One region of the Colwellia sp. BRX8-7 genome, then DNA from elsewhere that is predicted to be linked to it. Evidence: predicted binding sites of a transcription regulator. Region 1 holds the regulator's gene; each other region holds the start of a gene.
The links. The regulator LexA, encoded in region 1, represses DNA repair genes until DNA is damaged. The targets are predictions, from matches to a motif close to TACTGTATNNNNATACAGTA.
Positions count from the first base shown of each region.

Region 2: H4J57_RS14340 (DNA polymerase II) is a predicted target of LexA. The motif match lies at 1,501-1,520, and genes of this name have one in related genera.
Region 3: H4J57_RS01975 (YebG family protein) is a predicted target of LexA. The motif match lies at 9,962-9,981, and genes of this name have one in related genera.

Region 1 is NZ_JACGVP010000004.1:113,972-125,128, forward strand. Features, by position in the region: gene H4J57_RS05355 (flotillin family protein) at 1-1,370, shown strand, start outside; gene H4J57_RS05360 (DNA repair ATPase) at 1,444-6,666, shown strand; gene H4J57_RS05365 (hypothetical protein) at 6,698-6,823, shown strand; gene H4J57_RS05370 (alpha/beta fold hydrolase) at 7,025-7,843, shown strand; gene lexA (transcriptional repressor LexA) at 7,920-8,555, shown strand; gene coxB (cytochrome c oxidase subunit II) at 9,121-10,677, shown strand; gene ctaD (cytochrome c oxidase subunit I) at 10,689-11,157, shown strand, end outside.
Region 2 is NZ_JACGVP010000014.1:77,286-88,442, forward strand. Features, by position in the region: gene H4J57_RS14340 (DNA polymerase II) at 1-1,469, opposite strand, end outside; gene dinG (ATP-dependent DNA helicase DinG) at 1,610-3,727, shown strand; gene H4J57_RS14350 (pseudouridine synthase) at 3,731-4,375, shown strand; gene H4J57_RS14355 (NUDIX hydrolase) at 4,380-4,880, shown strand; gene mnmA (tRNA 2-thiouridine(34) synthase MnmA) at 4,944-6,095, shown strand; gene hflD (high frequency lysogenization protein HflD) at 6,130-6,753, shown strand; gene purB (adenylosuccinate lyase) at 6,804-8,174, shown strand; gene H4J57_RS14375 (cupin domain-containing protein) at 8,448-9,617, shown strand; gene H4J57_RS14380 (GNAT family N-acetyltransferase) at 9,638-10,102, shown strand; gene H4J57_RS14385 (amino acid dehydrogenase) at 10,331-11,157, shown strand, end outside.
Region 3 is NZ_JACGVP010000001.1:444,366-455,522, forward strand. Features, by position in the region: gene modC (molybdenum ABC transporter ATP-binding protein) at 16-1,104, opposite strand; gene modB (molybdate ABC transporter permease subunit) at 1,104-1,805, opposite strand; gene modA (molybdate ABC transporter substrate-binding protein) at 1,798-2,550, opposite strand; gene moaE (molybdopterin synthase catalytic subunit MoaE) at 2,607-3,083, opposite strand; gene moaD (molybdopterin converting factor subunit 1) at 3,094-3,342, opposite strand; gene moaC (cyclic pyranopterin monophosphate synthase MoaC) at 3,346-3,885, opposite strand; gene moaB (molybdenum cofactor biosynthesis protein B) at 3,885-4,427, opposite strand; gene H4J57_RS01950 (molybdenum cofactor guanylyltransferase) at 4,485-5,138, opposite strand; gene moaA (GTP 3',8-cyclase MoaA) at 5,140-6,111, opposite strand; molybdenum cofactor riboswitch at 6,098-6,248, opposite strand; gene moeA (molybdopterin molybdotransferase MoeA) at 6,478-7,713, shown strand; gene H4J57_RS01965 (alpha/beta fold hydrolase) at 7,749-8,447, shown strand; gene dbpA (ATP-dependent RNA helicase DbpA) at 8,469-9,884, shown strand; gene H4J57_RS01975 (YebG family protein) at 10,061-10,426, shown strand; gene H4J57_RS01980 (M48 family metallopeptidase) at 10,482-11,157, shown strand, end outside.

The DNA.
Region 1 (11,157 bases):
AGTTAACCGCTCAACAAAGTGTTGAAACCAATGACTTGAAACGCCAAGAAGAAATACGAATTAAACGACAAGATATTGATGCTAAAGAAAAAGGTTTAGAACTTGATCGCCAATTAGCCGATGCCCAAGCTAAACAGACGCGAGAAATTTCTACTGTAGAAGCTCGAGAAGAAGCGGAAACAGCTAAAATTGTGCAAGAAGAGTTTTGTAAGTCTGAACAGGCAAGAATAGCGACTGAACAGACAGTCGCTGTAGCTGAAGAAAATAAACAGCGTGAAGCTGATATCGCGCAACAAAATCGTTTTAGAGCCGTGGCTATCGAAGAAGAAAAAGTGAAACGTGCTCGTCAAGTCGAAGAAATAGATCGTGAAAAAGAAGTTGAAACACTACGAATCGATAAAGAAAAAGCCCTAGAAATAGAGCGTAAAAATATTGCTGAAGTACAGCGTGAACGCATCATGGTTGAAAAAGGCGTCGCTGAAGAAGAAGAGCTTATTAAAGATTTACGTGTGGTTTCAGAAGCGAACCGCCAAAAAGATGAATTGGTTATCAAAGCCAAAGGTGAGGCTGAGCAAGCATTGGTTAAAGATATTGAATCAGCTAAAGCGCAAGAACAAGCGGCTGAGCATATCGCAAGAAAAATGCAAACCATTGCCGATGCTGAATTGAAAGCGGCGAGTAAACAGGCAGAGTCGAAGAAAATATTGGCTGAGGGTAATCAAGCAGAAGCTGCATCGCAAGGGCTTGCTGAGGCTCAAATTACCTTAGCGCAAGCTGATGCACACGAAAGACAAGGCGAGGCTGAAGCTAAAACACTCGAACTTAAATTGACCGCTGAAGCTAAAGGTATACAAGAAAAAGCCTTAGCAGAAGCGACGGGTTTACGTGAAAAACAAGATGTACTTAACGCTATGTCTGAACAAGCCAGAGAGTTTGAAACCTTTGGTTTACGTTTAAATCAAGAGCGTGAATTAACCTTAGCGAAACTAGAAAATAGTGTTGCGTTAGCTGAGAAGCAAGCGGGTGTATTAGCAACGGCATTAAGTGAAGCCAATATTAATATTATGGGCGGCGATGGCGAGTTCTTACGTCAGTTTATGAACTCTATCACGGTTGGTAAGTCTATCGATGGCTTAGTTAATGAAAGTGAAACAGTAAAAACCTTGTTTAAAGATCACTTAAATGGCGACCGCAATATTATGGACGATTTAGGTGGTGTGCTCGCTGGTGCTGCTCAAACGAGTGAAACCATGAAAAATTTCAATATGTCTAAGTTATTATCAACATTAAATAATGCCGACGACACTCAAAAAGGCGCATTGGCTAGTTTGTTAAACTTAGCGAACAAAAACTCGTCAGACGAAAAATAGTCATCAAGTATTAATTAAGCAATGCACAGTGTTCCATTCAAGGATAACTGTGCATTAGCTCATGGAGTCTCATATGTCAGATAAGGATAGCGTCACTAATCAGGCTGTTGCGGAAGGGGGTTCATATGAACTTATTCAGCGCAGATTGTCAGCCTTAGGCAGTGATCTTAATACACAAATTAAGCAGCTAAATGACAAGCGCATTGTTACGTTTGGCTCCACCGAGATGAAAGTTGATGCTCGTGTGCGGGTTAGAACTGAGCATAATTGTGTTGCTAGAGATATTGCCGCCATCGGAGATACCTTACTTTTTGGCTATAACGTCTTTCTCGGTTTAAAGCGCAATATTACCGTCTCAGATGTTTTTAGTTTGCACCAAATAAAAGGTGATAAAGATGACATTGAGATTATTGATCTTCCGGTACAAGATAGTTTTCTTGACGATGCTGAGTTTGTCCGTGATTTTGATGAGTTATACACCTATTACAAAAAAACATTTCTAGCCCATGTTTATCGACAAGGCAGTAAAGTATTTGCCATCTTTCGAATTGGTGAACGCCTTGACGATATTAGAGTCTTTCGTTGGGGTATCGACGCTGATCACCAAGTTAGCTATATCGATAATCGTGGTGAAAGAGATATAAAGCAGCCAGAAAACTTTGACTTTGAATGGCATAAAGTATCTCGAGAGCAACAAGAGCAAGGTAAACACCCACATTATAATTTATATGACATCTTGTTTGTCGAAGCTATTGGTGGCTCAATTACTTTAAAAGTTGAGAATAATACCACCGCAGGTCAAGGTATATATTCTGAGCCAGTCGAAGATGAACATCAGTCTATAGATGACGCTGAAATCCATTACGCCAGAGTGGGTGAGCTTATTTTATTGAAAATAAAGCCGTATCGTGAAACTGACACTCGCCATTTAATTTTTAATGCTAAAACTCAGCAAGTGATCAGGCAAGATGCTATTGCTCATGCTTGTATTCAGTTACCAGAAGACCACGGTATTATTTTTCCTGGTGGATACTATTTGCAAAATGGTGAACACAAAAGCTTTGAAGATAATGCCGAAGATTTACAATTGCACCGAGTGGTAAAGTCGCCAAATGGTGAAGACTTTCTCTATATATTTTATGAGCCAAATGAAGGGCAGTACGCTTTGTTTGGTTATAATTTAATTACGAGAACATTGCAAAACCCTATTTATGGTCATGGGCAAAGTTTATACAATAACGGCAGAGCCGTGGTTTTTAACGCCGAGTCCGAGCCATCACGTGTTCATGCCATGCAAATATGGCAAACGCCTTTTTGTAGTGAAGAGTTTGCTAGTAACCAACCGGTTGATAATAGCTTCTTTGGCAAAATAGGTAATCCTGAACTGGTCCGCGGTATTTCTGATTTATACAGTGTCGCTAAATTGATCTCGGTGCAAACACCAAGTGCGCAGCATTTTAATGACTTAGTAAAAGAGTCTAAGCAAATTTTTGATAAATATCATTGGCTCAATGATAAAGAGCTCGGTTTGCTGCATGATCTTATCAAGCAAATCGCGATCACTTCTGAATTGGTTATAGATGAATTTGAAAAAGTCACCAGCATTAAAGAAAACTCTGATCGGGCCTTGATTCAAGCAAAAGAAAAGCTAGCCGAGCTAGTAACACAAGTTCAAATCTCGGGTTTTGAGCATGCCTCACAATTCGTTGACTGCTTATCGGCGTTAGCCCAATTTAAAGGTGAATTGATTTCTCATAAAGACTTACGTTATATCGATGTTGACGCAATTAATGCCATGGAATCTCACTTAGATACGTTAACGAAAGAACTTAGCCAAGCAACCGCTGATTTTCTCCAACAAGACGATGCTTTAACGCCTTATCAAAAGACCATAGTTACATTAGAAAAGGCGATAGAAAAAAGTGAGTCGGTTAGCTCATTAAAGCCGATTCGTACGGAGATTGAAGAGCTTGTGCAAGGATTAGAATTACTTAACCGCACAATGTTGTCACTAAAAATTGAAGATAGCCGACAAAGAACACGTATTCTGGAAGATATTTCAGCAGTTTTTAGTCAAATAAACCGCGTTAAAGCTAATGCTGATTTGGCGGCTAAAAGTGTCGGTAGTGAAGAGGCACGAGCAGAATTTGGTGCTCGATTTAAACTGTTAAGCCAAAGTGTTACCAGTGCTTTAAATGCGAGTGATTCCCCGCAAGCATGTGATGAGCAACTTTCTCAAATTCTAATTCAGTTAGAAGACTTAGAAAGTCAGTTTAGTGATTATGATGAATTTTATAATGAAATCATCACTAAAAGAGATGAGATATACGATAATTTTGAACAACATAAGCAGCAGCTAATGGATGCACAGCAGCGTCGTTGTTTGAATTTGATGACGGCAGCCGAGCGCATTATTGAAGGTGTGATCAGACGGAGTCAATCGTTTAGTGAGCAAGACAAATTAAACAGCTATTTTGCTGGCGATCCTATGGTTGCCAAGCTTAGGCAACTAATTTCACAGCTTAGAGAGCTTGATGACAATGTTAGAGCTGATGACATTGACGCTCAATTAAAAAATGCTAAAGAGCAGGGCATAAGAGCACTGAGAGATAAAACGGATATTTACTCTGCTGACGGTAGTTTAGTTAAAATAGGGGACCACCAATTTTCGGTGAATCGTCAAAAATTAGAACTGACCTTATTACCTCGTGATGGTGACATGGTCTTGCATATCAGTGGTAGTGAATACTTTGAAACGCTACCCGCTGAATTATTTGTTGGTACTGAATACCTTTGGCAGCAAGCGCTGGTCTCTGAATCTGACAAGGTCTACCGAGGAGAGTATTTAGCGGCAACACTATTATTTGAGGCTGAATTTGCTGGCCAAGCGCAACTTGAGTGTTTAAAAGCGGCGGTAAAAAACAATGAATTAGGTGAGGTGGTTAGAAAAGCGGCTGAGCCACGTTATCAAGAAGGTTATGATAAGGGCGTGCATGATGCCGATGCGGCATTAATTCTAAAGCAATTACTTGCTTTAAGAGAATCTATTGGCTTGTTAGCTTATCCGGTCTTGGAAAGAAGACTCGCGCTACTTTTTTTCACCACAGAATTAGCTGATAACAGTAGAAAAGATTTATTACAGCGCAGTCATAATCTCTATATCATGGAAGAAACTTTTGGTGATAGTCAATTACGTCATCAGCTTATTAAAGAATTGGCTACGCTATTAGATAGCTATATTGAAAGTCAACCTTGGCTGAAATGCGACACGTTATTGTCAGCAACCTACCTATTAAAAGAGTTAGCTTTAGCCGAACAGAAATTTGTTATTAAAGAAAGTAGCGTTGAGTTAGCTAATCAACTGGAGAGTCAGTTAAAGCATAAGAGCTTAGAAAAACAACTCAGTGGCGCATTATTGGGTTGTTCGACACTAGAGCAAAAATATCAACTTTACTGGGCGTGGTTGCAGGCTTTTTCTTCGCACCAGAGTATGAATATCCATCAAGATATTATTGATGAAGCCGCAATTTTTATGCTGATGCAAGAGCAATGTGAATTCTATACTTCATTGGCTGACACCGAAGGTGTTGTTGACGGTTTATTGGGGCAGCATGGGCAAATATCGGACAGAAAAATTGCGATAAATTATCAAGAATTTATCACTCGACTTCGCCAATTTAAAAATGAACATGAACCGGCATTCAAAGGTTTTCATATTCAAAAACAAAAGGTATTAGCGGCACAACGTAAACGCTTACGATTAGAAGAGTTTAAACCAAGAGCGCTGTCTTCGTTTGTGCGTAATAAATTAATTAATGATGTTTATTTCCCGATTATTGGTATTAATTTAGCCAAACAAATTGGCGCAGCTGGTAATAATAAACGTTCTGATTTAATGGGATTATTACTGCTTATTTCTCCCCCAGGTTATGGTAAAACAACGCTTATTGAATACGTTGCCAGTAAGCTAGGTATGACCTTTGTTAAAATAAACTGTCCGTCGATAGGACACGATCAGTTGTCACTAGATCCCGCTCAGGCAAACAACTCAACAGCTAAAAATGAAGTTGAAAAGATTAACTTAGCCTTCGAAATGGGTAACAATGTTATGTTGTACCTTGATGATATTCAGCATACTAATCCTGAGTTTTTACAAAAGTTTATTTCCTTATGTGATGGCTCAAGAAAAGTGGATGGTGTTTGGAATGGTGACAGTAAAACCTATGATATGCGTGGCAAAAAATTTGCAGTTGTCATGGCTGGTAACCCTTATACCGAATCAGGAGAAGCATTTAGCATTCCTGATATGTTGGCTAACCGAGCCGATATTTATAACTTAGGTGATACTTTAAGTGGTCGAGAAGAAGAGTTCTCTTTAAGCTTTATTGAAAATAGCTTAACCAGTAATCGCTATATCGCACCACTAGCGACCCGAGATATGGACGACCTCTATAACTTGGTTAAAATTGCCGATGGTCAACAAGTTGCCACAACTGAACTAAAGCATAATTACTCGCAAGCAGAGGTCAATGAAATAGTTGCAGTTATTAAACGTATTCGTAAAATTCAAGCGACGGTATTAAAAGCAAATCAACAGTACATTGCCTCTGCCGCCCAAGACGATAAGTACCGCACTGAGCCTTCGTTCAAGTTACAAGGAAGCTATCGCAATATGAATAAGATGGCGGAAAAAGTAGTACCGGTTATGACCGAAGAGGAAGTTGAGCAGCTTATCGCCGATCATTATCGTGGTGAAGCGCAAACACTCACCATAGGCGCTGAAGAAAATTTACTTAAATTAGCCGAGCTGCGCAACAATCAAACCAGTGAAGAAAAAGTGCGTTGGCAACAAATTAAGGCAGATTTTGTTCGTCATCAAAACTTGGGTGATAGTGATAACCCGATTGCGGCTGTTGCGAGCCAAATATCGTTATTGCAAAAAGGGCTCAATCAAATAGGAGAAGCTTTGTTAGAGCCTAAATCTGCAGCGTTAGATAGTTTGAATGAAACGCTTGCCAGTCTTAAACTGCAAGTGAATATTGAAAAACCAGATGATTCAGCGTTAGCCGAAACTTTGGCGTTATTTAGTGAAAATATGGCGTCTTTTTTAACGCCGCTGGTTAACGCGTTACAAAGTAATAAAAATGTCGATTTGGCGATGATTGATACTTTAAAAACATTGCACCTGACTACTGAAAAATCAGTAAAAAGTTCTGAGACCCATATTCAAAAAATTAGTCGAGAACTCGCTTCAGGAAAACAAAGTAGCGATGAGCTTTCTGCGGACGAGACCTAGTTAACATCGGCTATGCTAAACGAGAAAATAGTTGCCAGTAGTAAAGATAAACCAAGAAGATGCCTTGTTACCTTTAGACAAACGACAACATATTGGTTTGTTGTTAGCGATGCATCCTTGGGAGTTACCTGAGTGTAAAGCACTGCGCAGAAATTAATATTTATTGCCAAACCGAGAACACATAACGTTATACTCCCTATAAACACATGACTGAATGCTAATGGTAGATGTTTAAAGTTATTAGCCCTTTTAAAATGATACTCAAACCGCGCTTTAAAAAATATTATCTCGCTTGTTTTCAAAAGTGAATAAAGCGTCAATAATTAACGTTCAACATAAAAAATGATGGAGCGCAGCTATGAATGAAAAAATTGCAGCACTTAAGTCAGACCTAGCGCTACTTAAAGAACAATTTAGTAAAAAAATTACTGATGCAGAAACTCGTTTAAAAAATATGATTGAACAAGAAAGCTTAGATACTTCGGTTGAACGTGGCTATAAAATTCAAGCTTCTTTTGAAGAGCCAGCAGATTCTTTAGCTAATGGTGAATGTGTAATTTTACTGCATGGGCTTGCACGTTCGGCTAACTCCATGAAAGCTATTGAAAAACGATTGTTAGCAGAAGGATATTTTGTGATAAATATCAACTACCCTTCTAGAGATTATTCGATAGAAGAGTTGGCTGAAAAAGTTATTTCTAAAGCGCTATTAATTTGTGAAAATCGCCAAGTTAACTTTGTTACCCATTCAATGGGCGGTATATTAGTTCGCCAATATTTAAGTATGCATAAAATACCTAATTTACATAAAGTCGTGATGCTAGGTCCACCAAACAAAGGCAGTGAAGTTGTTGATAAACTAAAAAATACACCTGGTTTTAGTTTCATCAATGGTGATGCGGGTATGCAATTAGGTACCGGCGAATTCAGTGTCCCTAGTAACCTTGGCAATGCTAATTTTGATTTGGGTGTTATTGCCGGTAATCAAAGTATTAATTGGATATTATCAACACTTATTCCTGATAAAGATGATGGTAAAGTTTCGGTTGCTAGTACCAAACTTGATGGTATGAATGATCACATTGAAATGGAAACGACCCATCCATTTATGATGAAAAACGAAAAAGTTATCGAACAAGTTATCCATTATTTAAAATCAGGGAGTTTTCAAAAATAATTTGGCTAGAAAACTTGCCTTTACTAACGACCTGTATATACTCACAGTAACAACTGTGTAAATTTACAGGCTCCCTATGCTAAATGAAATCAGCGAATTACGCCCTCTAACGAACCGACAACAACAAGTTTTTGATCTGATCAAAGATAAAATAAGCGATACGGGCATGCCACCAACGCGTGCTGAAATAGCCAAGTTTTTTGGCTTTAAATCAGCAAATGCAGCAGAGGAACATTTAAAAGCTTTGGCTAAAAAAGGCTATATAGAAATGTTGCCAGGTACTTCTCGCGGCATTCGTTTGACTGAGAAGTTAATGGAAGAAGCCGGTTTACCTTTAATCGGCAGAGTGGCTGCAGGTGAACCTATTTTAGCTGCAGAGCATGTTGAAGATCATTACAAAGTTGATGGTAATTTGTTCCACCCAGCTGCTGATTACTTATTGAGAGTTAATGGCGAAAGCATGAAAAATATCGGCATACTTGATGGTGACTTGTTAGCGGTTCATCAAACGACCGATGTACAGAATGGCCAAGTAATTGTTGCTCGTGTCGAAGAAAATGTTACGGTTAAACGTTATAAACGAGAAGGTAACATCGTTTACTTACATGCTGAAAATGATGACTTCTCTCCTATAAAAGTCGATTTGTCTGATCAAGAGTTTAATATTGAAGGGTTGGCAGTTGGCGTTATTCGCTCGGCAGACTGGATGTAATTAAGTTAACCTATCCAATAAACTTGGTGGTAACTAAATCAATTTATCTAACAAATATAGTATTAATTACGTCAAACTGCTCCGCAAACTTTAGTGTATAAAATAGGCTAAAGTTTGCTTTTCTAACCTTTCGTATTCTTTTCATGCAAACCTTTCTCTTTACTAAGAATAATTTTCATTCTAAAGCCCCTTCAAACAACTTTATCTTTCTCTGATTAAAAAACAACCAAGATCGATTTTTGCAATACGCGTATTTATACTCAGCTGTTTATTTTTAATACTACGGCTACAGCCCTTTGTTATTAGGCCTTTGCTTGTATTAGAGTTGATACTCTATTGTTTTTATTGGTTTTTATTTTAAAATAGCTCGATTTTTAAATTGACCCAGATCAACTTTTAAGTAATTCTAGTTTGGAATGTGTACAAATATAAATATAAGGCGATGTTGTCGACGCTAACTGGTTGATAACAAAATCGCTAAGAAAATAATAAAAATCCGTACTAAAGGATGTGTTTTGTCCTAGGTATCAAGTTTTAAACTTTTATAGGGTGAAGGAGATGTCGTGTGAAAAGACGTAACCTAGGTTGGCTGTTGTTGGGGAGTGTTCTTTCCAGTTCAGCTTGGGCAGATATGCAATTAAATCTGACCAAGGGTGTAACAGAAGTAAGTAGAGATGTTTACGATCTACATATGCTCGCAATGTATATATGTGTAGCAATTGGTGTGGTCGTTTTTGGTGCTATGTTTTGGTCAATGGTTTTCCATCGAAAATCCAAAGGGGCTAAATCAGCAGATTTTCATGAAAGTACAAAAGTAGAAATCCTCTGGACAGCAATTCCCATTGTCATTCTTATCGCTATGGCTGTACCAGCAACAAAAACACTGATTGAAATGGAAAATAACGACGATTCTGACGTTACCATTCAAGTTACCGCCTCTCAGTGGAAATGGCATTACAAATATTTTGATCAAGATATTGAGTTCTACTCCGTTTTATCGACGCCAAGATCACAGTATGAAACACAAGAAGGTAAACACCTTAATGTTGATGCTGGCGATAAAGTCAAAGGTGAAAATTACCTACTCGAAGTTGATAAACACCTTGTCATTCCAGTTAATAAAAAAGTACGGTTTTTAATCACTTCTGACGACGTTATTCATGCTTGGTGGGTACCTGCTTTTGCTGTAAAGCAAGATGCTAACCCAGGATTTATTAATGAAGCATGGACAAAAGTTGACAAGCCTGGGATATACCGAGGTCAGTGTGCTGAGCTTTGTGGCAAAGACCATGGTTTTATGCCAATTGTTGTCGAAGTAAAGTCTGAAGCAGACTATGCAAAATGGCTTGATGAACAACACCAACTCAACGCTCAAGCCGCTGCTGCTGAGAAAGCATCTCTTAACGCTTCCGCATCAATGGATGAATTGATGACCTTGGGTGAAACTACCTATATTGCCCACTGTGCTGCCTGTCATCAAGTTTCTGGTGCTGGTCTACCTCCTGCATTTCCTGCACTTAAAGGAAGTCCAGTTGCTACGGGTAGTATTGCCGCGCATATTGATATTGTACTCAATGGTAAAGCGGGTACAGGTATGCAAGCTTATGGTAAGCAGTTAAGTATGAAGCAAATTGCTGCAGTTGTGACCTACGAGCGTAATGCTTGGGGTAACAATACCGGTGATGCCGTACAAGCCGCTGATGTTAAAGGTGCTGCTAAGGGATCAGGCAATGACACAGAAACACCGGTAGCAGTTGCTGAAATGGTTGCTGAAGAAGCCCCAGTAGAAGATCTAACTAAAGTGTACAGCGAAGATGAACTGATGGTTATGGGTGAGCAAGTTTACATGAAAGCTTGTGCTGCTTGTCATCAAGTTTCTGGTGCGGGTTTACCTCCGGCATTTCCAGCACTAAAAGGTAGTGCAATTGCACTGGGTGATATTGCTGTGCATATAGATATGGTTATTAATGGCAGTAAGAAAAACCCTGCTATGGCTGCTTTTGGTAGCCAGTTAACTAAAACCGAAATAGCGGCAGTTGTTACTTATGAGCGTAATGCTTGGGGCAATAACACCGGTGATTTAGTACAACCTGCAGCTGTTGATGCTGCTAGTGCGAAGTAGGAGGATATAAAATGACTACAGACGTTATAGAACAAGAATCGCACGACGATCATCATGATGACCATAAAATGAAAGGCATCAAACGTTGGTTGTACACGACAAACCATAAAGATATAGGTACGTTATATCTATGGTTTGCTTTTATTATGCTATTAACCGGCGGCGCTTTAGCCATGGTTATTCGAGCCGAGTTATTCCAACCCGGTTTACAAATAGTGGAGCCTGATTTTTTCAATCAGCTAACAACCGTACATGGTTTGATCATGGTATTTGGTGCAATTATGCCGGCCTTTACCGGGTTTGCTAACTGGATGATACCTATGATGATTGGTGCTCCAGATATGGCCTTACCACGTATGAATAACTGGAGCTTCTGGATTCTACCTTTTGCTTTTGGGATTCTTTTGTCTACATTCTTTATGGAGTCAGGTGCGCCTAACTTTGGTTGGACATTCTACGCACCACTTTCTACAACCTATT
Region 2 (11,157 bases), on a different contig from region 1:
ATAGGATCAATATTAAAACTTCGAATAATAGAGGGGTAAAGACTTTTAAAATCAAGTACTAAGACGTTTTTATATAAACCCGGAATAGAGTCCATCACATAACCACCAGGAGAAATTAGCCCTTGCAAGCCATCGCCCATATTGGGCGCAATATAACCACTACGGTGTAATTTAGGTAAATATAAATTGGTAAACGCTGCCACAGAGCCGCCAATACGGTCTATAGATAAACCAGTTAGTTTGGCGCGCAAACGCGTGAATTCGAGTAACAAGGATTGTTCAAAGATCAGCGTAACTAAATGGCAATCTTCAAGGTTATAAGCGGCTAAAGCTAGCTTGTCATTGGCAAAGTTGTCGTTAATCTCTTGCATTCTATTGTCAACATCATCGACCTTTTTCCCTTTACCTAATAAGGCATTGGCAACAAAATCAAGGGAAAAACTTGGAAAGTTATAAGTCGCGTTTTTTAGTAAATCAATACCATCAAGGACCACTCTGCCAGCGACATCAATAAATTTTTGTTCATTTTGACTACCACCTGCCGAACGTGTTCGCCAGCGAGGTGACTTATCATTGCGGCCGATATTAAAAGGGATGTTATAAATATCACACCGTTTTTGTAGCAAATTAAAATCAAAGTTTATCACGTTCCAACCAATAAAAATGTCGGGGTCGTGGATTTTTATCCAAGCGATCAGCTCAGCGAGCAGCGCTTGTTCATTGTCAAGCCAAACGATGTGCTCTGCGATTTCTGTCGCCTCAGCGTCGGATAACTTTGACTGCGTTATTTTTGCTAAAAACTTGTTTTGATCACCGATCATCAAAACACATTTTATCGGCTTACCATCAGACATTTTATGAGAATGTAAACCAATAGAATAAAGCTCCCCTACCATTGAACACTCAATATCAAGTGATACCATAGTTAAAGCAATATCATCAAGTAACTGAGTCTTATCCGTTGCTCGGCATTTGTCACTATAAAAGGTAGCAAAGTTAGTCTGTGAAAACTGTTTGGCAGATTCGGTTACCGATGAAGCTGTTAACCGAGGGATAAATTCAATACCAGCGGTAATAAAGCGCTCCATTAAAAAGCGTTCATCAGGGCGAAAATCGTCTTCATAGCATTTTATTTTGGCTTGTTTTAAAACATCCCGTGCGCGATAGAATTCACGCATCGTTGAAAAATAAAAGCCACTGACGAGTTGCTGATTAAAGGTTTTAAGCGCAAGCGGGGTAACTTTAGCCGTTACTATTCGCTGCTCCGACAGGAGACTTTGCGCGCGTAGTTGCTGCGTTTGTTCAACAAAAAATAATGCCTGTTGATTTTGCACAATAACATTAACAGCACCTTGAAGGGTTTTAACCCATAAAGACAATTCGATACCTTGTTTGGTATCATAGGCTTGACGGGTTAATAAAAAGCCATAATTCAAGCTAGGCGTTAATTTTTCTACAGTTAATGACATTAATTATTTTAATTCGTTGCGGATAACGATAAACTGTTAATATATACAGCAGTATATACTCATCCTATTTGAAGATACAGGATTCAGCCTATTTAACTGGAATGAGTATATAACCTAATGAACCCTAAATGGCTAACAGCATGCTAAGCGATAAAATTAAAGTAGCAATTCGCACATCGTATAAAACCATTGGTGAAAATTTAGAAAACTTTCATCCAAGAAAACAGCAAACTTTTTTGATTGCCGAAATAGCTAAAACTCTTGCGGGAGAATACGATAAAGCGCGAAAAATTATTATCATAGAAGCCGGCACCGGTACGGGTAAATCATTGGCTTATTCATTAGGCGCTATTCCGTTAGCGATGTCACGTCAAAAAAAGGTCTGTATTTCTACTGCAACAGTTGCGCTACAAGAACAATTAGTGGATAAAGATTTACCCTTCTTAAAGAAACATTCAGGCTTAGATTTTAATTTCACCTTAGTCAAAGGTCGCCAGCGCTATGTTTGTCGGCAAAAATTAGCGCTTGCTGTCAGTCAAGACGATTCACCTCAGGCCGGTTTCACCTTTGCGCAAAAACCTAATGCCATGGATATAAAGCTATTACATCATTTACATAAAGCGTTGACGGATAATAAATGGCAAGGCGATCTAGATTCTTGGGCTGACCCTATCCCTCATCATTTATGGCAACAAATTCAATGTGACAAACACAGTTGTTTAAAACATTTAGCCGATCACACCCATTGCCCTTTTCATAAAGCTCGAGAAACCATGGAGTCTGCCGATGTGTTGGTCATTAACCATAGTTTATTACTGGCTGATTTAGAGCTTGGTGGAGGTGTTATTTTACCCTCGCCAGAAGACACTTTTTACATTATTGACGAAGCACATCATCTGCCTAAAGTAACCCGTGATCATTCAAGTGCGAATGTTGCCATTAAAGGTGCTATTGATTGGCTAACTAAGTTAAAAGAAACCGGCGATAAAATGGCAAAATTAATAAAGTCGACTTCGGCCATTACACCCTCGTTAAAGTTAGGGGACGATTGCCAAGATTTATTAATGGAAATGCAAAAAGTTGCGAGCTTTATCGAAAACAATCAAGCGTTATATTTCAATGAAAAAGCTAAAGAAAATAGCCGCTTTTCTCGTGATGACGAGGCGGCATTATATCGTTTTGAAAACGGAATCGTTCCACCGAACTTAAAAAACTCAGCTAAAGATTTAGCAGAGCTCAGTAAAAAATGTTTAGGACATTGCAACAAGCTATATAACTTATTGATGGAGTCAGTGAAAGACGGGGAGTGTAAAATGTTTGTTGCCGAGCCCTTACTTGCAGAAGCTGGTTTTATGATCCAACGGTTAGAAAATTTCAACTCACTATGGAAAATGTATGCCAAAACAGACAGTGAGAAAGGCGCTCCAATGGCAAGGTGGTTCGAAAAACTGACAGGGAAACGTAGTGACTTTTTAGTGTCGGCTTCCCCTATTGAAGTGGGCTTTACCCTTGAAGATATTCTCTGGTCAAAATGTGAAGGGGCGGTATTATGTTCAGCCACTATTTTAGCATTGAATTCGTTTGAGCATTTTCGACGCCAGGTCGGTTTACAAACGAATGATGGCACCCAATATCAAAAAGTCGACTCACCGTTTGATTATCAAAACAATGCGCAACTTGTTATCGCTAAAATGAAAAATGAGCCAAGTAGCCCTCAGTTCACCGATGAATTAATTAATGAGTTACCGGCGTTAATTAAGCAAGAAAAAGCCTGCTTAGTGCTATTTTCTTCGTATTGGCAAATGGAACAAGTAGCTAAATCCTTACGAGAGCAGCACAAAATGGAGATTCTAGTTCAGGGTGAGCAGTCACGTCAGCATATTATTGAGGCCCATAGAAAACGCTGTGATGAAGATAAAACCAGTATAATTTTTGGCACACAAAGTTTTTCTGAGGGTTTAGATTTACCCGGTAAATATTTAACGAATTTGATTATTACCAAATTACCCTTCTCTGTGCCAACATCACCCGTTGAAGAAGCACAAGCTGAATACATTACCGCTAAAGGCGGCAATCCTTTTATGTCGATTTCAGTACCAGAAACATCCAAAAAACTGATTCAAGCGACAGGACGATTACTGCGAAATGAGAAAGATACCGGTATCATTACTTTAATGGATAAACGTTTAGTGACCAAGCGCTATGGTAAGCAATTACTTGATTCTTTACCGCCCTATCAAATTATTTCAAAAGGATAAGCTTTGACTAACCTCACTAACCGTACAAAAGCGTCAAACTCAACTAATCGTCGATTATCAAAGAGTCGCGCATTAAAAGATGTTAAGCCTCGCCCTGCCCCAGCAGATCGAGTGTTAGTACTTTTCAATAAACCCTTTGATGTACTGTCACAATTTACTGACGATCAGCAGCGTAAAACCTTAAAAGATTTTATTCCGGTTAAAGACGTTTATGCGGCTGGGCGTTTAGACCGCGACAGTGAAGGCTTATTGTTGCTGACCAATGACGGGAAATTGCAGCACAAACTGGCTAACCCAACCGAAAAAACTGAAAAAACCTATTGGGCACAAGTCGAGGGTGTACCACAGGAAGCTGATTTACAAAAACTTCGAAAGGGTGTAGAACTAAAAGATGGCCAAACGTTACCAGCGAAAGTAAAAGTGATCAATGAACCAGACCTTTGGCCACGTAATCCGCCGATACGCGAGCGAGCGAATATTCCCACGACATGGCTCAGTATCGCGATTACCGAAGGAAAGAACCGGCAGGTCCGCAGAATGACCGCGGCTATTAATTTTCCAACGCTACGACTTATCCGTTACAGCATTGGTCAATACAGCCTTGACGGTATCGAAAATGGCCATTACCAACAACTTAAAAGTGAATAAGAATATGACACTAGCAGTTAACACTGCCGGTAATGACCATGGCGAAGATCAATTTAAGCCCAATGCTACCGTGGCAGCTATTATTGTTCATCAAAATAAGTTTTTATTGGTTGAAGAAATTGAAAAAGGTAAAAAAGTCTTTAACCAACCTGCTGGACATTTAGAGGCGAATGAGAACTTAATTAGTGCCATTGAACGAGAAGTTCTTGAAGAAACAGGCTTAACACTTTCGCCGAATTACGTTTCAGGTATTTATTATTTTTATCGCCCGGATATTAATCTTTATTACCTTCGATTTTGTTTTGTTATCGAACTTGATGAATTTCTACAAAGTATCCCTCAAGATGATGAGATTATTGCCACCCATTGGCTGTCATTTGATGAAATAAAAGCAAAATCTGCACAATTACGCAGCACGCTGGTCTTGGAATGTATTGAGGATTACTTAGCTGTTTTGAAAAATGGAAAAAAAATATCATTATCTTCATTAAAATCCAATCTTTAATCTATGCCCCTAAATCCTGACATGCTATAATTTTTCGCCTTTTTCTCTAGATTTGTAGTTTTAATGTCATCACAAGTATCATCGAGCGCTGAAAACCAAAACACCGCGCCTATAAGTAAAGCACCACACGACACCAAAGTAATTGTTGGTATGTCTGGCGGTGTTGACTCCTCTGTTTCTGCACACTTATTGATTGAACAAGGTTATCAAGTTGAAGGCCTGTTCATGAAAAATTGGGAAGAAGACGATACCGATGAATACTGTGCAGCGGCACAAGACCTCGAAGATGCACAACTTGTTTGTGACAAACTCGGCATAAAGTTACACACCATTAATTTCGCAACAGAATACTGGGATAATGTTTTTGAGTATTTCTTAGCTGAATATAAAGCAGGTCGCACGCCGAACCCTGATATTATGTGTAACAAAGAAATCAAATTTAAGGCCTTCTTAGAGTTTGCTTGTGAAGACTTAGATGCCGACTATATTGCCACCGGACACTATGTTCAGCGTGAGTTTATTGATGGTCAGTGGGCTATGTTACGCGGGTTAGACAGTAATAAAGATCAAAGTTACTTTTTATATACGCTAAGCGATGAGCAAGTGGGACGGACATTATTCCCTGTGGGTAATATCGAAAAGCCTGCAGTACGCGCCATTGCCGAACAGGCTGACTTAATCACTCATAATAAAAAAGACAGCACGGGTATTTGTTTTATTGGTGAGCGTAAATTCAAAGATTTTTTAGGTCAATATTTACCCGCGCAGCCAGGAAAAATTGAATCCGCTGAAGGCGATGTCATTGGTGAGCACGACGGTTTAATGTACCACACGCTAGGTCAGCGCAAAGGCCTTCGCATAGGCGGTTTAGCTAATGCCGGAGAAGAGCCTTGGTACGTTGTTGAAAAAGATTTATTGCGCAATGTTTTAATTGTTGGTCAAGGTCATAACCACCCTCGTCTATTTTCTAAAGGTTTAATCGGTAATCAATTGCATTTAGTGAATCGTAAACCTCTTGATACGCCAATAAAATGTACCGTTAAAACCCGCTATCGCCAAGATGATGTCCCTTGTCATCTATCTCCGATGAGCGATGGTGAATATTTAGTCATGTTTGATGAAGCACAAAGTTCAGTAACGCCGGGACAATCTGTAGTTTTTTATCAAGATAATATTTGTCTTGGCGGCGGTATCATCAACACACTTATCCGTTAAGTTATAACGAAAATTAGTTGAGCAGTTAATAGTTATGAACAGTATAAATGAACAAACCCTAACACTTGCCGCGGTTTGTCAAGTCGCTTATTGGGTACAAAAAACATCTCGTAGTGGGCAAATAGACGAAGACGAACTCGCTTTATTACTTAATAGTGTCATGATCACATCGCCTAAAAACACCATGGAAGTTTACGGTGGTGAAATGAGTCATTTAAAAATAGGATTAACAACACTAGTTAACCATTTAGGCAATAAATCAACTAACAAAGATCCTGAAATCACCCGTTATGTGGTGAGCTTACTGGGTTTAGAGCGTCGTTTAAGTAAATATAGCGATAAAATGAATGCGCTCGGTGAACGAATTAGCCAAAGCCAACGTCAATTAGTACATTATGGCATTACCAGTGAAACACTCGTTTCGAGCTTAGCGTCAATTTATAGCGATTTGATCAGCCCGCTCGGAACACCTATCCAGGTAGCAGGCGAACCCGCTATATTAAAGCAATCAGTCAATCAACATAAGATACGTGCCTTGTTATTAGCCGGTATTCGCTCAAGTGTTTTATGGCGACAGGTCGGTGGACAACGCCGAAGTATTTTATTTTCACGTTCAAAATTGGTTGAATGTGCCGAGCAGCTGCTCAAAGCTTGTTAAACAAATTCAAAATTAGTTTTTAACCTTACTTTAAATATTAGGAAAACCCTATGGAACTTTCAGCGTTAAGTGCAATATCTCCAGTAGATGGTCGTTATGGCAGCAAAGTTAAGTCATTACGCCCTATATTCAGTGAATTTGGTTTAATAAAATACCGTGTTACCGTTGAAGTTCGTTGGTTACAAAAACTTGCAGCAACGACAGAAATTGCAGAAGTTCCGGCTTTTAGTAATGACGCTACGGCAACATTAAATGCGATTGTCGATAACTTCAGTGAAGTAGACGCACAGCGTATTAAAGACATTGAAGCGACCACTAATCATGATGTAAAAGCGGTTGAGTATTTCTTAAAAGAAAAAATTGCTGATCATGCTGAATTAAACGCAGTCACTGAGTTTATTCATTTTGCTTGTACATCTGAAGATATTAACAACCTTTCGCACGGTTTAATGTTAAATGACTGTCGTACCGACGTTTTATTACCAGAAATGGATAAAATATTAGCGGCAATTAAAGCACTAGCAATTGAATACAAAACCATTCCAATGATGTGTCGTACTCACGGTCAACCTGCTTCTCCAAGTACTTTGGGTAAAGAAATGGCCAACGTTTATATTCGTCTTAAACGTCAACGTGCCCAAATTGCTGATGTTGAATTATTAGGTAAGATTAATGGTGCTGTTGGCAATTACAATGCACACCTATCAGCTTACCCTGAAGTTAATTGGCATGAATTTGCTAATGAATTTGTTACTTCATTAGGTTTATCGTTTAATCCCTTTACGACTCAAATTGAACCACATGATTACATTGCCGAATTATTTGATGCCATTGCCCGCTTTAACACCATCTTAATCGATTTTGATCGTGATATTTGGGGTTACATCGCGATGGGTCACTTTAAGCAAAAAACCATTGCCGGTGAAATTGGTTCGTCAACAATGCCACATAAAGTTAACCCAATTGACTTTGAAAATTCTGAAGGTAACTTAGGCATTGCTAATGCATTATTTACCCACTTGGCGCAAAAATTACCTATTTCTCGCTGGCAACGTGACTTAACTGATTCAACGGTTTTACGTAACTTAGGTGTTGGTTTTGCTCATGCGATGATAGCTTACGGCGCTACATTAAAAGGTATTAGTAAGTTACAAGTAAATGAAGCAAATCTAGCTGCTGAATTAGACAGCAACTGGGAAGTTTTAGCTGAACCCGTACAAACAGTAATGCGTCGTTATGGTATCGAAAAGCCATACGAAAAATTAAAAGAGCTAACTCGCGGTAAACGCGTTAATGGCGACTCAATGCGCGCTTTCATTATGACGCTTGAATTACCTGATGCGGCTAAAGCACAGTTATGTGAAATGACACCCGCGAGTTACATAGGTCGCGCAGTAGAGTTTATTAACGAATTAGACTAGTTTTATCTAAACGTATGCTAATAAAAAGGAACCTCGCGGTTCCTTTTTATGTTCAGGATGAACGGTATAACGTGATGGCATGGATGCCAATGAACGTATATGTTCAGGATGAACGCAATAGTATGACGTGATGGCATGGATGCCAATGAACGTATATGTTCAAGATGAACGGAAACCTATATGTCTTGGCTTTTTAGCAACGCCCTGATTTATTGAGGTATTAGTGCATTTATGCACGCCAATTAACAGTAGTAAAATAGAGAGTAACACGTAATGCAAAAAATCCATTGGGGCGAATTAACGCCTGAGCAGTTTTTAAAAGAATATTGGCAAAAAAAACCGTTATTAATAAAAGGTGCGTTCAAAGACTTCACCGACCCAATTGATGCCAACGAACTTGCTGGCCTCGCGATGGAAAGCGAAATTGAATCGCGTATTATTGCCTGTAATAATGGTGACTGGCAAGTAGAGCAAGGTCCTTTTGATTCATTCGATAAGTTTGGCGAACAGAACTGGACGCTACTGGTGCAGGCGGTAAATAATTGGTCTCGCGATACCCAATCATTGCTAGCAGCTGTTAATTTTATTCCACAATGGCGTATTGATGATGTAATGGTTAGCTTTTCAACACCCAATGGCGGTGTTGGTGCTCATTTAGACCAGTACGATGTCTTTATTGTGCAAGGTGAAGGAAAGCGTCGCTGGCAAGTTGGTGCGCCTGATAGTTCACTAAAACAGCTATTACCTCACCCTGATTTAAAACAAGTCTCTAGTTTTGTTGCTGTTATCGACGAAATAACCGAAGCAGGTGATTTACTTTATATTCCACCAAATCATCCACACAATGGCGTGTCATTAGAGAACTCGATGAATTTTTCTATTGGTTTTCAGGCACCGAATAATCAGGAATTATGGTCTGGTTTTGCTGATAAATTAATAGATGAAAACCTTGGAGAAGCACGTTTTCCTGATAATGAACGTTCACTAACCAGTCATCCCGAACAACTTGAACAAATGGATATCGAAAAGTTAAAGGCGTTCATGAAAGCACAACTTGATGACGATAAGTTATTTACTCCTTTTATCGGCAAATATCTTACACAGAACCACCATGCCTTAGAAATATTAATGCCGGTCACGCCTATCGACAGCGAACAACTTTCCGATATTCTGGCTGAAGCAGAAAATACCTTAGTGCCTGTTTCCGGGATAAAAAGCTTAATTGTTCCTTTTCAACATCAAGAACAAGCGCCCAACGAAACAAGCTTTTTATATATTAATGGTGAAAGCTTTTTAATTGATAAAGAAACAATCACATTAGCGACATACCTAACAAAACAGCAAACTTTGACCACTCAAACAGTAAAAAGTTTACTAACAAATTTGAAAAATGAACAATTATTGACTAATGTTCTAAATATGGGCTTTTGGTATATTGAATAACAACACGTGGAATAGTTATAATGTCGTTCAGTGTCAGTAGAGTAAATTGGGAACAAGCGGCATCACTATTAAGAGATGTCCGCGAAAAAGTTTTTATTTGTGAATGGCGTATTCCACGAAAAATAGAGTTTGACCGAAAAGATCACTATGCATTTCATGTCTTAGTTTGTGATGATATTACTCAAGAGCCCGTTGCAACGGGCCGTATATTATCTACGGGGGAGATTTCTCGCATCGCTGTATTGATGTCTTTTAGAAAAAGAAACATCGACAGAGATGTTGTCAAAGGTTTACTGGCTATTGCTAAAGATCTCAAACTTGATGAAGTATTTATTTATAGCCCACTTGATGATGTTGAATATTTTAGAAAATTTAACTTTATCAGTGCTGGCGCAGTATTTATGGAAGCAGGTATGCCAAGACAGCGTATGACCTGTGCTGTTGAGAATATAAAAAAATCTACTCGCTTCGCTTTTAATCACTAGTTTATTAATTCCTACTCTCCAAATAAGCCACTCTTCTTATCCTTTTGCCACTATTATTAAATTTTGTGCTTTATTCTATACATTTACCCTAACATAGTGACCGTTATATTTTGATCTGACGGCTAGCGCAACATTAGGCTAAGTGGTATTGTGCGCATCGAAACAATACAACTCTTATTACAGAAGTAAAAAGAATATTAACAAAACTTTTTACGTGGAGATTTAGAAGTGGCAATTTTTGATTTAGTAGATTTCGACAATCATGAACAAGTTGTTTATTGCAGCGATGATGCAACAGGCTTAAAAGCTATCATAGCAGTACACAGTACTGCACTTGGACCGGCAGCAGGTGGCTGTCGTTTTTGGGATTATGTAAATGATGAAGCAGCATTAAAAGATGTTTTACGTTTATCAAAAGGCATGACCTACAAAAATGCTATGGCTGGGTTAAAACTTGGCGGTGGTAAAGGGGTTATTATTGGTAACCCTAGACACTTAAAGTCAGACGATTTATTCAAAGCTTATGGCAAAGCCGTTAATAATCTAGGTGGCCGTTATTACACCGCTGAAGATGTAAATATTACTACTGGTGATATGGCTATTGTTAATCAAGTTACCGACTATGTTTCGGGTCTTGAAGGAAAAAGTGGTAATCCAGGCCCCTTCACTGCGCTAGGTACATTTTTAGGTATTAAAGCAGCGGTTAAGTTTAAATTAGGATCTGATGATTTAACCGGTATTAAAGTGGCTGTTCAAGGGCTTGGTAGTGTTGGTTATTCACTTTGTGAGCGACTTCATGCTGCGGGTGCGAAATTAATCGTCACTGATATTAACCAAGAAATTTTAGATAAAGCCGTTGCCGAGTTAGATGCGACAGTTGTTAGCTTAGACGATATTTACAAACAAGATGTTGAAGTATTTTCACCTTGTGCGTTAGGCGCGTCGATTAATGACGATAGCATTGCAGAACTTAAAGCGGTGATCATTGCCGGCTGTGCTAATAACCAACTTGCAGAAAGTCGCCATGACCAAGTCCTTTTAGACAAGGGTATTTT
Region 3 (11,157 bases), on a different contig from region 1:
AGTTCCTAAAGAAAGTTAATGCAGTGAACGTACTGCATTCGCTTTAAATTGAATAAATATACTTTGACCCAGCATTAACGATAAGCGCTTAGCCGACCAAGTCGTAATGGTGACAAAAAAGGGTTGTGCTGAGCAATTAACCGTTATTAGCATTTGAGCATTAGCGCCATCAGACGATATGATATGACTAATTGCTGTTATTTCGCCATGTAAGTGATTAACAATAGAGCTTTCGATAGGTTCATGTAAAGTAATGCTAATATCACTAGCGGCAATAATGCAGCGCACTTTTTTCTTTTTGTCTGATGGGCTGTCACAAGCAATAAATATTTGTTGCTCGCCTAAACGTAAACTTGTTAAGCCGTATTCGGGTAAATGCTCTTTCACCATCAATGATAAGCTGGTTTGATGCAATATTTCGTTATTGGTGGTTAGTTGATGAATAACGTGGTGAATATCACCATGATGACTCACTTTTCCTGAAGAAATAACCAATAGCTTATCGGCCAGTTGTTGAAGCTCATCTAAAGAATGGCTGACATATAACATTGGTAAATCAAGCTGTCTCTTGACCCTGTCGAGTAAAGCTAACAAGATAATTTTATTTTTATCGTCAAGTGCACTCAAGGGCTCATCAAGTAATAACAATCTTGGCTCAGCTAATATGGCACGCGCTAATGCAACACGCTGTTGCTCGCCCCCAGAGAGTTGAGTAACCGCTTTATCGAGCAAGCTTTCAAGCTGGGTGAGTTCAACTATTTCTGCAAAACTTAACCGACAATTCTTATGTCGCTTTTGCCCAAAACGTAGGTTTTCTTCGACATTTAAATGAGGAAACAAGCGACTATTTTGAAAAACTAAACCTATGCGACGTTGATGTGGCGCAACAAACGTTTTTGCCTCGCTATTAAATAAGTATTCATCATCAAGTAATACCTTGCCATGTGCTTGTTGTTCTAATCCGGCGATCACTTTCAATAAGGTTGATTTTCCAGAGCCAGAATGACCAAAAATCCCCGTGATACCGGTTAAAGATATTTTGTCATCAATTGTTAATGAAAACTCGTCATGCTCAACGGTGAAATTTAGTGCTAGCTCAGCCATTAATTAAACCTCTTTGATTTAACTCGTTTATTTTTAGCAGGCCGATTCAGTAAATAAATTAAAGATAATAGAACAAGCGATGAGATAACTAAACTTATTGAAATAAGGTGTGCTTGTGCATAATCGAACGCTTCAACATGATCGAACAAGGCAATTGACAGCACACGGGTTTCACCTGGAATATTACCACCAATCATTAAGACCACACCAAATTCACCAACCGTATGAGCAAAACCTAAACTGGCTGCGGTAATAAAACTGGCTTTAGTCATTGGCATAACAACAGTAAAAAATCGATCAAAAGCGCTAGCACCAAGCATAGCTGCTGCTTCTAATAAGTCATCGCCCAATTGCTCAAATGCCTTTTGTAATGGTTGCACAACAAAGGGTAAAGAGTATAAAACAGAGCCAATAACAATAGCAGAAAAGCTAAACGCTAGTTGTTGACCGGTTGCCTGTTGCCAAATTTGTCCTGGAAGGTATTGCGGAGAAAACAACAATAATAAATAAAATCCCAGTACTGTCGGTGGTAGTACTAAAGGTAAAGCCACTAATGCTTCAATAAAAACTTTCGATCGGCTTTGCATTTTAGCGAGATACCAAGCGAGTGGCGTGCCAATTAACATTAAAATAACCGTGGTTAAGCCCGCCATTTTTAATGTAGTGATCAGCGCCAGCATATCTGGGTGGGTATTACTCATTGGCATTGATCTCATTCGACGATGCATAACCTGATTCAGTAATAAACTGTTGAGCTTGCTTACTCATCAACAAGGTAACAAAACGTTCGGCTTGGGCTATTTTTTTACTGTGCTTTAAAATAACTAATTGCTGTTTTATTGGTTGATGTAAATGTGAGGGGATCAATACTCCCTTAAAATTATTGAGCACTAATTGACTATTACTGACAATGCCTAAGTTTACCGCTTGCGAACGTGTTTGCTGAAACGTTTGGCCAATATTAATTCCTTGAATTAATCGGTCTTTATAATCATCCCAACGTTGTAAATTTTCTAATACTTGCTTAGCAGCCTTACCGTAGGGCGCAATCCTGGGGTTAGCAATGGCAAGACGATGTTTATTATTATTAAGGGCTACCAAGAGATCGCTGTCAATATTACCCTTTGCAGACCAGAGAGCTAGCTGCCCAAAAGCATAGGTTTGCAGACTTCCACTCACCGCTAAGCCGCTTGTTGATAATAATTGTGGTCGTTCACTGTCAGCAGATAAAAACACATCAAAAGTAGCGCCATGTTCAATTTGTAGAAATAAAGTACCACTGGATGCCGCGATAAGAATTGGTGATAAAAATTGTTTTTGATTTGAATTAAAGCGAGCTAGTAACTGTTTTAATGTCGGTGCAAAATTCGAAGCAACGGCAATGCGCAAGGGTGCTTCATTCTCACTTGCCGTGTCTTTAGCCGCAACTAAAGTTATCGGTAACATAAGTAGCGCTATCAATAAAAAACGAGTAGATATACTCGCCAGCATTAATCCCAAAGCTATTTACTCCACGCCTGTGCTTTTTCTTTATCACTGGCTTTCGCTGCTAACCAGGTTTCACCAAGTTCAGTGAGTTCTTTTTTCCAAAATGGCGCGGCCACTTTTAAAAAATCCATAATAAATTCATTAGCAGCAAATGCATCTTGACGATGTTTACTAGTCACACCAACAAAAACAATTTGTTCACCTATGGCTAACTGGCCGATTCGGTGAATGACTTTTACACGGCCAATATCCCAGCGTTTTTTTGCCGTATCAATGATTTCAGCTAATAGCTTTTCAGTCATATCAGGGTAGTGCTCAAGGAATAATCCTTTAACTTTCAAACCCAAGTTATTATTGCGCACTCGACCGCTGAAGGTAACAACGGCACCATCTTCAACATTATCATTCTCTAACAGATTAACTTCAACACCGTGATCAAAGTCTTCGGTTTGAATACTGATCTCTGGATACTTATTATTGAGACTCGCCATATTAACTATTTTATCCTCCAGTGACGGGTGGAAAGAAAGCCACTTCGTCTCCTGCTTTCACCAAAAAATCATTATTAACCATTTGATGATTAACCGCACAAAGTAATGAATTATTGGTGAGGTAATGTTGCCAATCATTATTTTTTTCACCTAACGCGACTTTAACTTCAGCAACGGTAGTAGCAAGGTCAGCACTTATTTCAGTACCCTCAGAGCCGAGCTGTTCTCGCAACGCGGCAAAAAATATTACTTTGATCATAGCTTATCCTTTATTCTTTGAATCTTCTAAAGCTTGCTCTGCTTTTGCTTGCCAAGAGCCTGATTTACCCCCTTCCTTAGTCATTACACGAATACCGTGAATTTCCATTAAAGGGTCAGCGGCTTTACACATATCAAATAATGTTAAACACGCAACAGCAACCGCTGTTAAGGCTTCCATTTCGACACCCGTTTGTCCGGTTAGTTTGCATAAACTTGTCACATGCACTTGGCTACGTTCTTCATCGATGGTGAAATCAACATTTACTTTAGTTAACATCAACGGATGACAAAGAGGAATTAAATCACTACATTTTTTTGCCGCTTGAATACCTGCAATGCGAGCAACAGAAAATACATCACCCTTTTTATTATCACCTTGGGTAATTAACGACAAGGTATGTGCCGACATTTGGATATAACCTTCGGCCGTCGCAGACCTTGACGTCAGCGCTTTATCGGTGACATCGACCATATTTGCTTCACCACGTTTGTTGACATGGCTTAAGGCGCTAACATGGTTATTATTTGCTAAAGTAGTCATTAGTCGCGCGTCTCACAAACTTCTGCCATTTTTAAATGAGGTACAAAATTACAAGGGCGATGGCTCGCATCAAGTTGCTCTCTAATGAGTTTATCCCAAGCAGTACGACAAGCATTAGTTGAGCCCGGTACACATAAAATAACTGTGCTATTAGCAATGCCGCCAAACGCTCGCGACTGAATTGTCGACGTGCCAATTTCATCAAGCGAAATAGCCCGGAAAACTTCACCAAAACCTTCGACATTTTTATCAAATAAAGGCATTAAGGCTTCAGGAGTATTATCACGAGCAGTAAATCCGGTGCCGCCAGTCGAAATTATAGCTTGGACATTATCGTCAGCAATCCATTTTGAAACAATGGCGCGTAGTTGATAAACATCATCTTTAACAATCACTTTATCGGCAAGTTTATGACCCGCTTCAGTTAAGCGTTCAACAAGTACTTGCCCTGATGTGTCATTTGATTCATCACGGGTATCAGAAACAGTTAATACCGCAATTGATAAGGGAATAAAAGCGTTACCGCTATGTAAAGAGCTCATGATTTTTCCTAAATTTTATTAGTTTTCTGTTGATTGTTAAATAAAAAACGCAAAAATTCACACAGAAAAGCGTTGCTGCGCTTGTTGCCATTCTTGCGGTGTATTGGTATTAAATAAACACTGTGGTGACTTTACAGCTAAAACTTGATGTGGCACTTGTGCAAACATCGAACGAATAGAAGGACCATTTTTCTTAGGGTTATTTTTTTCGCTTAACGCACCTTTATTACCTTGCAAATACTGAAGAAAATGCGTGGTAAAGAATTGCTCAACAAAAGCATTGTTAGGTAAATAAAGTGGTAAAAAATGATCAGAAAAAAAGCAGGCTTTTTGAGCTAACTCACCTTTTATTTTTAACTGCGCAAGTGTTTCCTTGGTCATTAAAGGTAAATCAACCGGTAATATCAATAATGATTTAGGTTGGTATTTTTTAATAACACTGTAAATACCCCCCATTGGGCCAAGTTCTGCAAATTGGTCAGTAACAAAATTTTCGCTGTTAACATCAGCCCCATCAATGTTTCCACTGACGACAATGCTATTTATACCAATATTTTTCAGCAAGTTCTTACTAAAACTGAGCATATTTTCTTTGCCATTTACTGCAGTTTTATTACGCATTAACAAAGCTTTATTGCTACCCATACGAGAAGATTTCCCACCCGCTAGCACTACGCCTAGACATCCTTGATTAAACAAAGCTGCATTCATCTTAGCCACCCAACATCGCAAGGTTTTTGGTGGCACCGGTGAGTTTATCTTGCAGAAAATGTGTGGCTTTTTTATCGGTCATCATCGCGCGAATCTGTGCTTTCAATGGCTCAATATCATCTTGCTGTAAATACTCTTTTAACGGTAAACCTTCTTCGGTAAATAAGCATAAATGTAATTTACCTAATGAACTTACCCGCAAACGATTACAAGTATTACAAAAGTCTTTACTGTACGGCATAATTAAACCGATTTTACCTTGATAATCAGGATGATAAAACTCTTGTGCTGGGCCTGCTGCTTTATCGTTAACTACAGGTAACCAACCATCTAATATTAAATTTTGCTTAATACGTGCACCTTGTACATGTTGTGCATCAAAAAATTCTTGGTTATCACCCGTTTGCATTAATTCAATAAAGCGCAAAGTCACCGGAGTCACTTTCAGCCAATCAAGAAAGGTTTTAATGTCGTGACCATTGTATTCGCGCATTAATACGGTATTAATTTTAATTGTTGCACGACCATCTGCCAACGCCATATCTATGCCTTTTAAAATATGGGGTAACTTATTATGACCGGTGATTGAATGGAACATGCGCGGGTCAAGACTATCAATACTGATATTAATCGCGTCAATTCCGGCATCTAGCCAGCCTTGCAGATGTTCAGGTAATTTATAACCATTAGTGGTTATCGCGACTTTTTTAATACCGGGCGTTTGCTTACAAGCAGCAATAATTTCAGGTAAGTCTTTACGCAATGAAGGTTCGCCACCGGTAATACGGATTTTCTCTGTACCCATTTGAGCAAAAGCGTTAGCAACACGCTTAATTTCGTCAAAGGATAGAAAATCACGATCATGGTCGCATGAATAACCATCAGGCAAGCAATAGGTGCAACGGAAGTTGCAAACGTCAGTAATAGAGAGGCGCAAGTAATAAAACTTGCGACCGAAGTTGTCTGTTAACATCTCACCTTTCCAAATGTAGGGAGGCTAACAAGTTTCCCTGTTAACCCTGGTGGTTATAGCAAAATTACTATTAACCACGGCTTAAATAGCATTCTAAAAAAAGATTTAGCTAGAAAAGCTCGGCGAATAATTCATTTAATGAATACAAGTATAGTAAACTATTTCACTATTAAAATACGGCTAGACGATAAGTAATTTTGATTTGCATCAAAAAGTCATCACTTTACACGTATTATTGATGAGCAAATTTACGTCATAATAACGTATTCCTATGCCGTTAAGTAAATTGCAATAGACGCGAATGGGAATAACAAGCAGGCGGTGCTAATTTGCCGTGTAAAAATAAATATAAAAGAAGAGTTACTTATGGTTGATTGTTGTTCTGCTCCTGGATTATTACCTTTCGAACAAGCGATGGAAAAAATGTTGTCGGCGATTACGCCGATCGATAAAACTGAGTCGGTTTCTTTGGCATTGGGTTTAAATCGTGTGCTAGCTCGCAACATTTCGAGCCCATTAAATGTTCCTCCTCATCATAATTCAGCTATGGACGGTTATGCCTTTAAATGGGCAAGTTTACAAACGACCGATACATTAACTATGATTGGCCGGTCAATGGCTGGCGCGCCTTTTCAAGGTGAATGTAAAATCGGTGAATGTATTCGTATAATGACAGGTGCAAAATTACCAAGTTGTTGTGATACCGTTGAAATGCAAGAGAACTGCCAAGCAAAAGATACCGGCATTACATTCCTAGAAAACCGAGAATTTAACGATAACATTCGCTTTACCGGTGAAGATATCGCAATAGACCAATCCGTTTTTAGCCGAGGTAAAAAACTTTCGGCGATAGATATTGGTGTACTGGCATCTTTAGGTGTACCAACAGTAGAAGTCTATCGTAAAATTACTGTTGCTGTATTAGCAACCGGCGATGAATTAAAATCTCCGGGCGAAGTCCTTAATGACGGTGATATTTATGAAAGTAATAGCCATGCATTAATTGCGATGTTGACTAAACTGAATGTTACGGTGATTAATTTTGGTATTATCGCTGACGATGAACAAGCAATACGCACTGCATTTGAACAAGCCGATCAGCAAGCCGATGTTGTAATTTCCTCAGGAGGTGTTTCTGTAGGTGACGCCGATTATACTAAGTTGATACTTGAACAATTAGGCGAAATTGGTTTTTGGAAAATAGCCATGAAACCCGGTAAGCCTTTTGCTTTTGGAAAATTACCTAATAGTTACTTTTTTGGCTTACCCGGCAACCCTGTTTCAGCCTTGGTCACCGCACATCAATTGGCAGTACCCGCATTATTAAAATTACAGCATGCTCAAGCTAAAAAGTTACCGCTATTAAAAGTAAAAACAGCCACCCAATTAAATAAACGCGCCGGACGCATGGACTTTCAACGGGCGATATTGTCAACCAATCACCAAGGCGAGATGATAGTTACCAGTACAGGTAGTCAAGGCTCAGGAATTTTAACCAGCATGTCGACGGCCAACTGTTATATTGTTTTACCGGCAAACCAAGGCAACGTTCCCGCTAATGAAATGGTTAACGTGCAACTATTTGATGATGTTATTCAGTAGCATTATCTATTTTTAGCTTGTTATGAACACACAATATGACGATTAAAATATATTGCCTACCGGGTACCATGTGCGATCAACGTCTGTGGCAGGCTTGCATCACTTACTTACCTGAAAATGTGGAGCTTATCCACATTGCCATCCCCATGGAAAATAGTATTGATAAAATAATCACTGCGCTTGAACAAAAATTCCCATTAGGAAAAATAAATTTAGCGGGTTTTTCTTTAGGGGGATATATCGCGTCGGCTTTTGCGCTGAAATATCCTAATAAAATTAACAAACTACTGCTTATTTCTAATATGTCTTATTTGTTGCCACCCGCTCAATTAAAAGAGCGCAGCCGCACGATTGCTTATGTTAAATTGCATGGTTACTCAGGCATCACCAGCAAACGTATAACTGCCCTGCTGCATGCAAGCAAACACAACAATCAAGGCATCATTAACTGTATTCGAGCAATGGATATTGAGTTGGGTAAGGATACACTTATCCATCAATTAACAGTGACCACCCAACGCGAGAATTTATTAGTAAAACTTCCTACGCTTGCCATCCCGATTCAGTTCTTAATTGGTGATAATGACTCGCTGGTTAAGTTAACGCGCATTACCGCTATTTTAACGCAATCGCCGCTGATTTCTTTAATAACACTTGCCGACACCGGCCATATGTTACCGCTTGAACAACCAGAAAAGTGTGCTGGCAATATGATTCGTTTTTTTATCGAGTAATAAGCATTTAAACAAGGTAAAATGGCGTATTATTTTTATGCCAAGGAATTCCCGTTGAGCCAGCTTAGTTTTTCCACCTTACAACTCAAACCTGAGTTAATTCAAAATTTAGAGTCTATGGGTTATCAACAGATGACCGACATTCAAGCCCAAAGCTTGCCAACTATTATTGCCGGTGGTGACGTTATTGCCCAAGGTAAAACAGGCTCTGGTAAAACCGCTGCCTTTGGCTTAGGTGTTTTAGAAAAACTAGACGTAAAACGTTTTCGTATTCAAACACTGATCCTTTGTCCAACACGTGAATTAGCCGACCAAGTTGCGAAAGAAATTCGTAAATTGGCCCGTGCCATCCATAACATAAAAATATTGACCCTTTGTGGCGGTATGCCTTTTGGCCCGCAAGTCGGTTCTTTAGAGCATGGTGCTCATATCATTGTTGGCACGCCAGGAAGAATTGAAGATCATTTAGGTAAAGGCACATTGAAATTAGACGATGTGAATATGCTAGTGCTCGATGAAGCCGACCGTATGCTAGAAATGGGCTTCCAAGCCTCCGTTGACTTTATTATTAGCCAAATTCCTCAACAACGACAAACCTTATTATTTAGTGCAACTTACCCGGCAGAAATTGCCGATATTGCTAAAAAAATAATGCAATCACCGACCAAGGTAACCGTTGAGGGGAATCACGAAGAAAGCACCATATCACAGCATTTTTATAAGGTAGAGAATGACAGCGAGCGTATCGACGGTATCCGCTTATTGTTATTAAAGCATCAACCCGAATCAAGCATCGTTTTTTGTAACACCAAAAAAGACGTACAAATTGTTGTCAATGAACTACGTAATTACGGTTTTAATGTTCAAGATTTACATGGCGATTTAGAGCAAAGAGATCGTACCGAAGTATTAGTTCGCTTTGCCAATAAGAGTATTTCAATTTTAGTCGCCACCGATGTTGCCGCGCGTGGTTTAGACATTGATGCGCTAGATGCGGTATTTAATTATCATATCGCTCGTGATAGCGAAATTCATGTACACCGTATTGGCCGCACAGGCCGAGCGGGTAGCACAGGTATTGCTTGTTCTTTTTTCAGTGAAAAAGAAAGCTACAAAATAGGTTTATTAGAAGATTACCTTGACCGAACTATCGAAGGTGAATTACTGCCAGACGCTAGTGTATTAAACGCCTCGGTGTATTCTCCGAAAATGGCAACAATACAAATAGATGGCGGTAAAAAGCAAAAAGTACGTGCGGGCGATATCCTTGGCGCTCTAACTGGCGATAAAACTATTTCAGCTAGCGAAGTGGGAAAAATTCAATTATCAGATAACTGGGCTTATGTAGCTGTAAGTCGAAAGTTTGCCAAGCAAGCCTTTAAAAAACTCAGTGATGGCAAGTTAAAAGGTCGTAAATTTAGAGTGAGATTACTATAGTTACTATCGGTTAAAACAGTATTTATCAATAACGAGGTTTTATAAAATGATTGTATTTTAATGAAAACCTCGTATGATACTGTTGTTTTGTACAGTTAATTTTGATTGTATAAGCGGTTTTAAATCGTATATGATAAAACCATCAAGCGTAATATTGATCCTATAAGGGAAAAAAAATGGCAGTTGAAAGTCGATTTGTCGTCATTAGACAAGGTGTGGAGGTAGAAACATTCATGGATAAAAAAGCAGCAGACGAGTATGACAAAATGCTTGATATGGCTGACAGCTTAGCCGAGATGTTTGAAGCCAGCAGCTTTAATATTGATGAAAAAGTGCGTGAAGAACTCTGTATTTATCTAGCTAAGAATCGTGAAGATGTGCTTGTTGCTTTGCAAGCTAAGAAAGCTAAGCCAGAGACTGCTGCTAAAAAGAACGTTACAGCACCAGTTGAAACAGCAAATAGCACTGACTCGTCGCCAGAAATTGAAGCAACAGCAAAAGTAAAAGCGCCACGTAAGGCTAAAGCGAGCACAAGTAAATAAAGTGCGCAGTACTGGTTTGAATTTATCTTTACTTAACACTAGATAATATTGAATTATGTTGTCATATCAGCTCATTCGTAGCGTTAAAAGAAAAACGGTTGGCTTACAAGTTAAGCACGGAAAAATTATAATCCGTGCGCCAAAATATGTTTCTGAAGATGATATAGCGAACATTGTTAAATCAAAAAGCCTTTGGCTGCACAGAAAAATTGCCGAGCAAAACGCACAACCTGCCACTCAAAATAATCATTATCAAAAAGATAGCCAATTGCTTATTAATGGCGAACTTAAAACACTTGATATTCATTATGGTCTATTTCCAGAAATAACGCTTCATCAAGATATCATCATAGCGACTCTTGCTAGTAAATTAAAAATCAAAGTAGCTGATGATATAAAAAACCAAGATAAATATGTAAAGCAACAACTTGAAGCTTGGTTAAAGCAGCAAACTTATGCTTATATTGATGAAAACTTATCTCATTATGCGGAAAAAATTGGTGTTTTACCCAAATCGTTTAAAGTCAGATTATATAAGTCTAGATGGGGCAGCTGTAATAGTAGAAGTGAACTGAGTTTCAGTTCTTTATTAGCCATGACGCCTAAATGGATTATCGATTATGTAATAGTTCACGAGCTTTGTCATCTTAGGCACATGAATCATTCAACTAATTTTTGGCAATTAGTTGCGCTTAACTACCCTAACTACGCTTCAGCTAAAACGTGGTTAA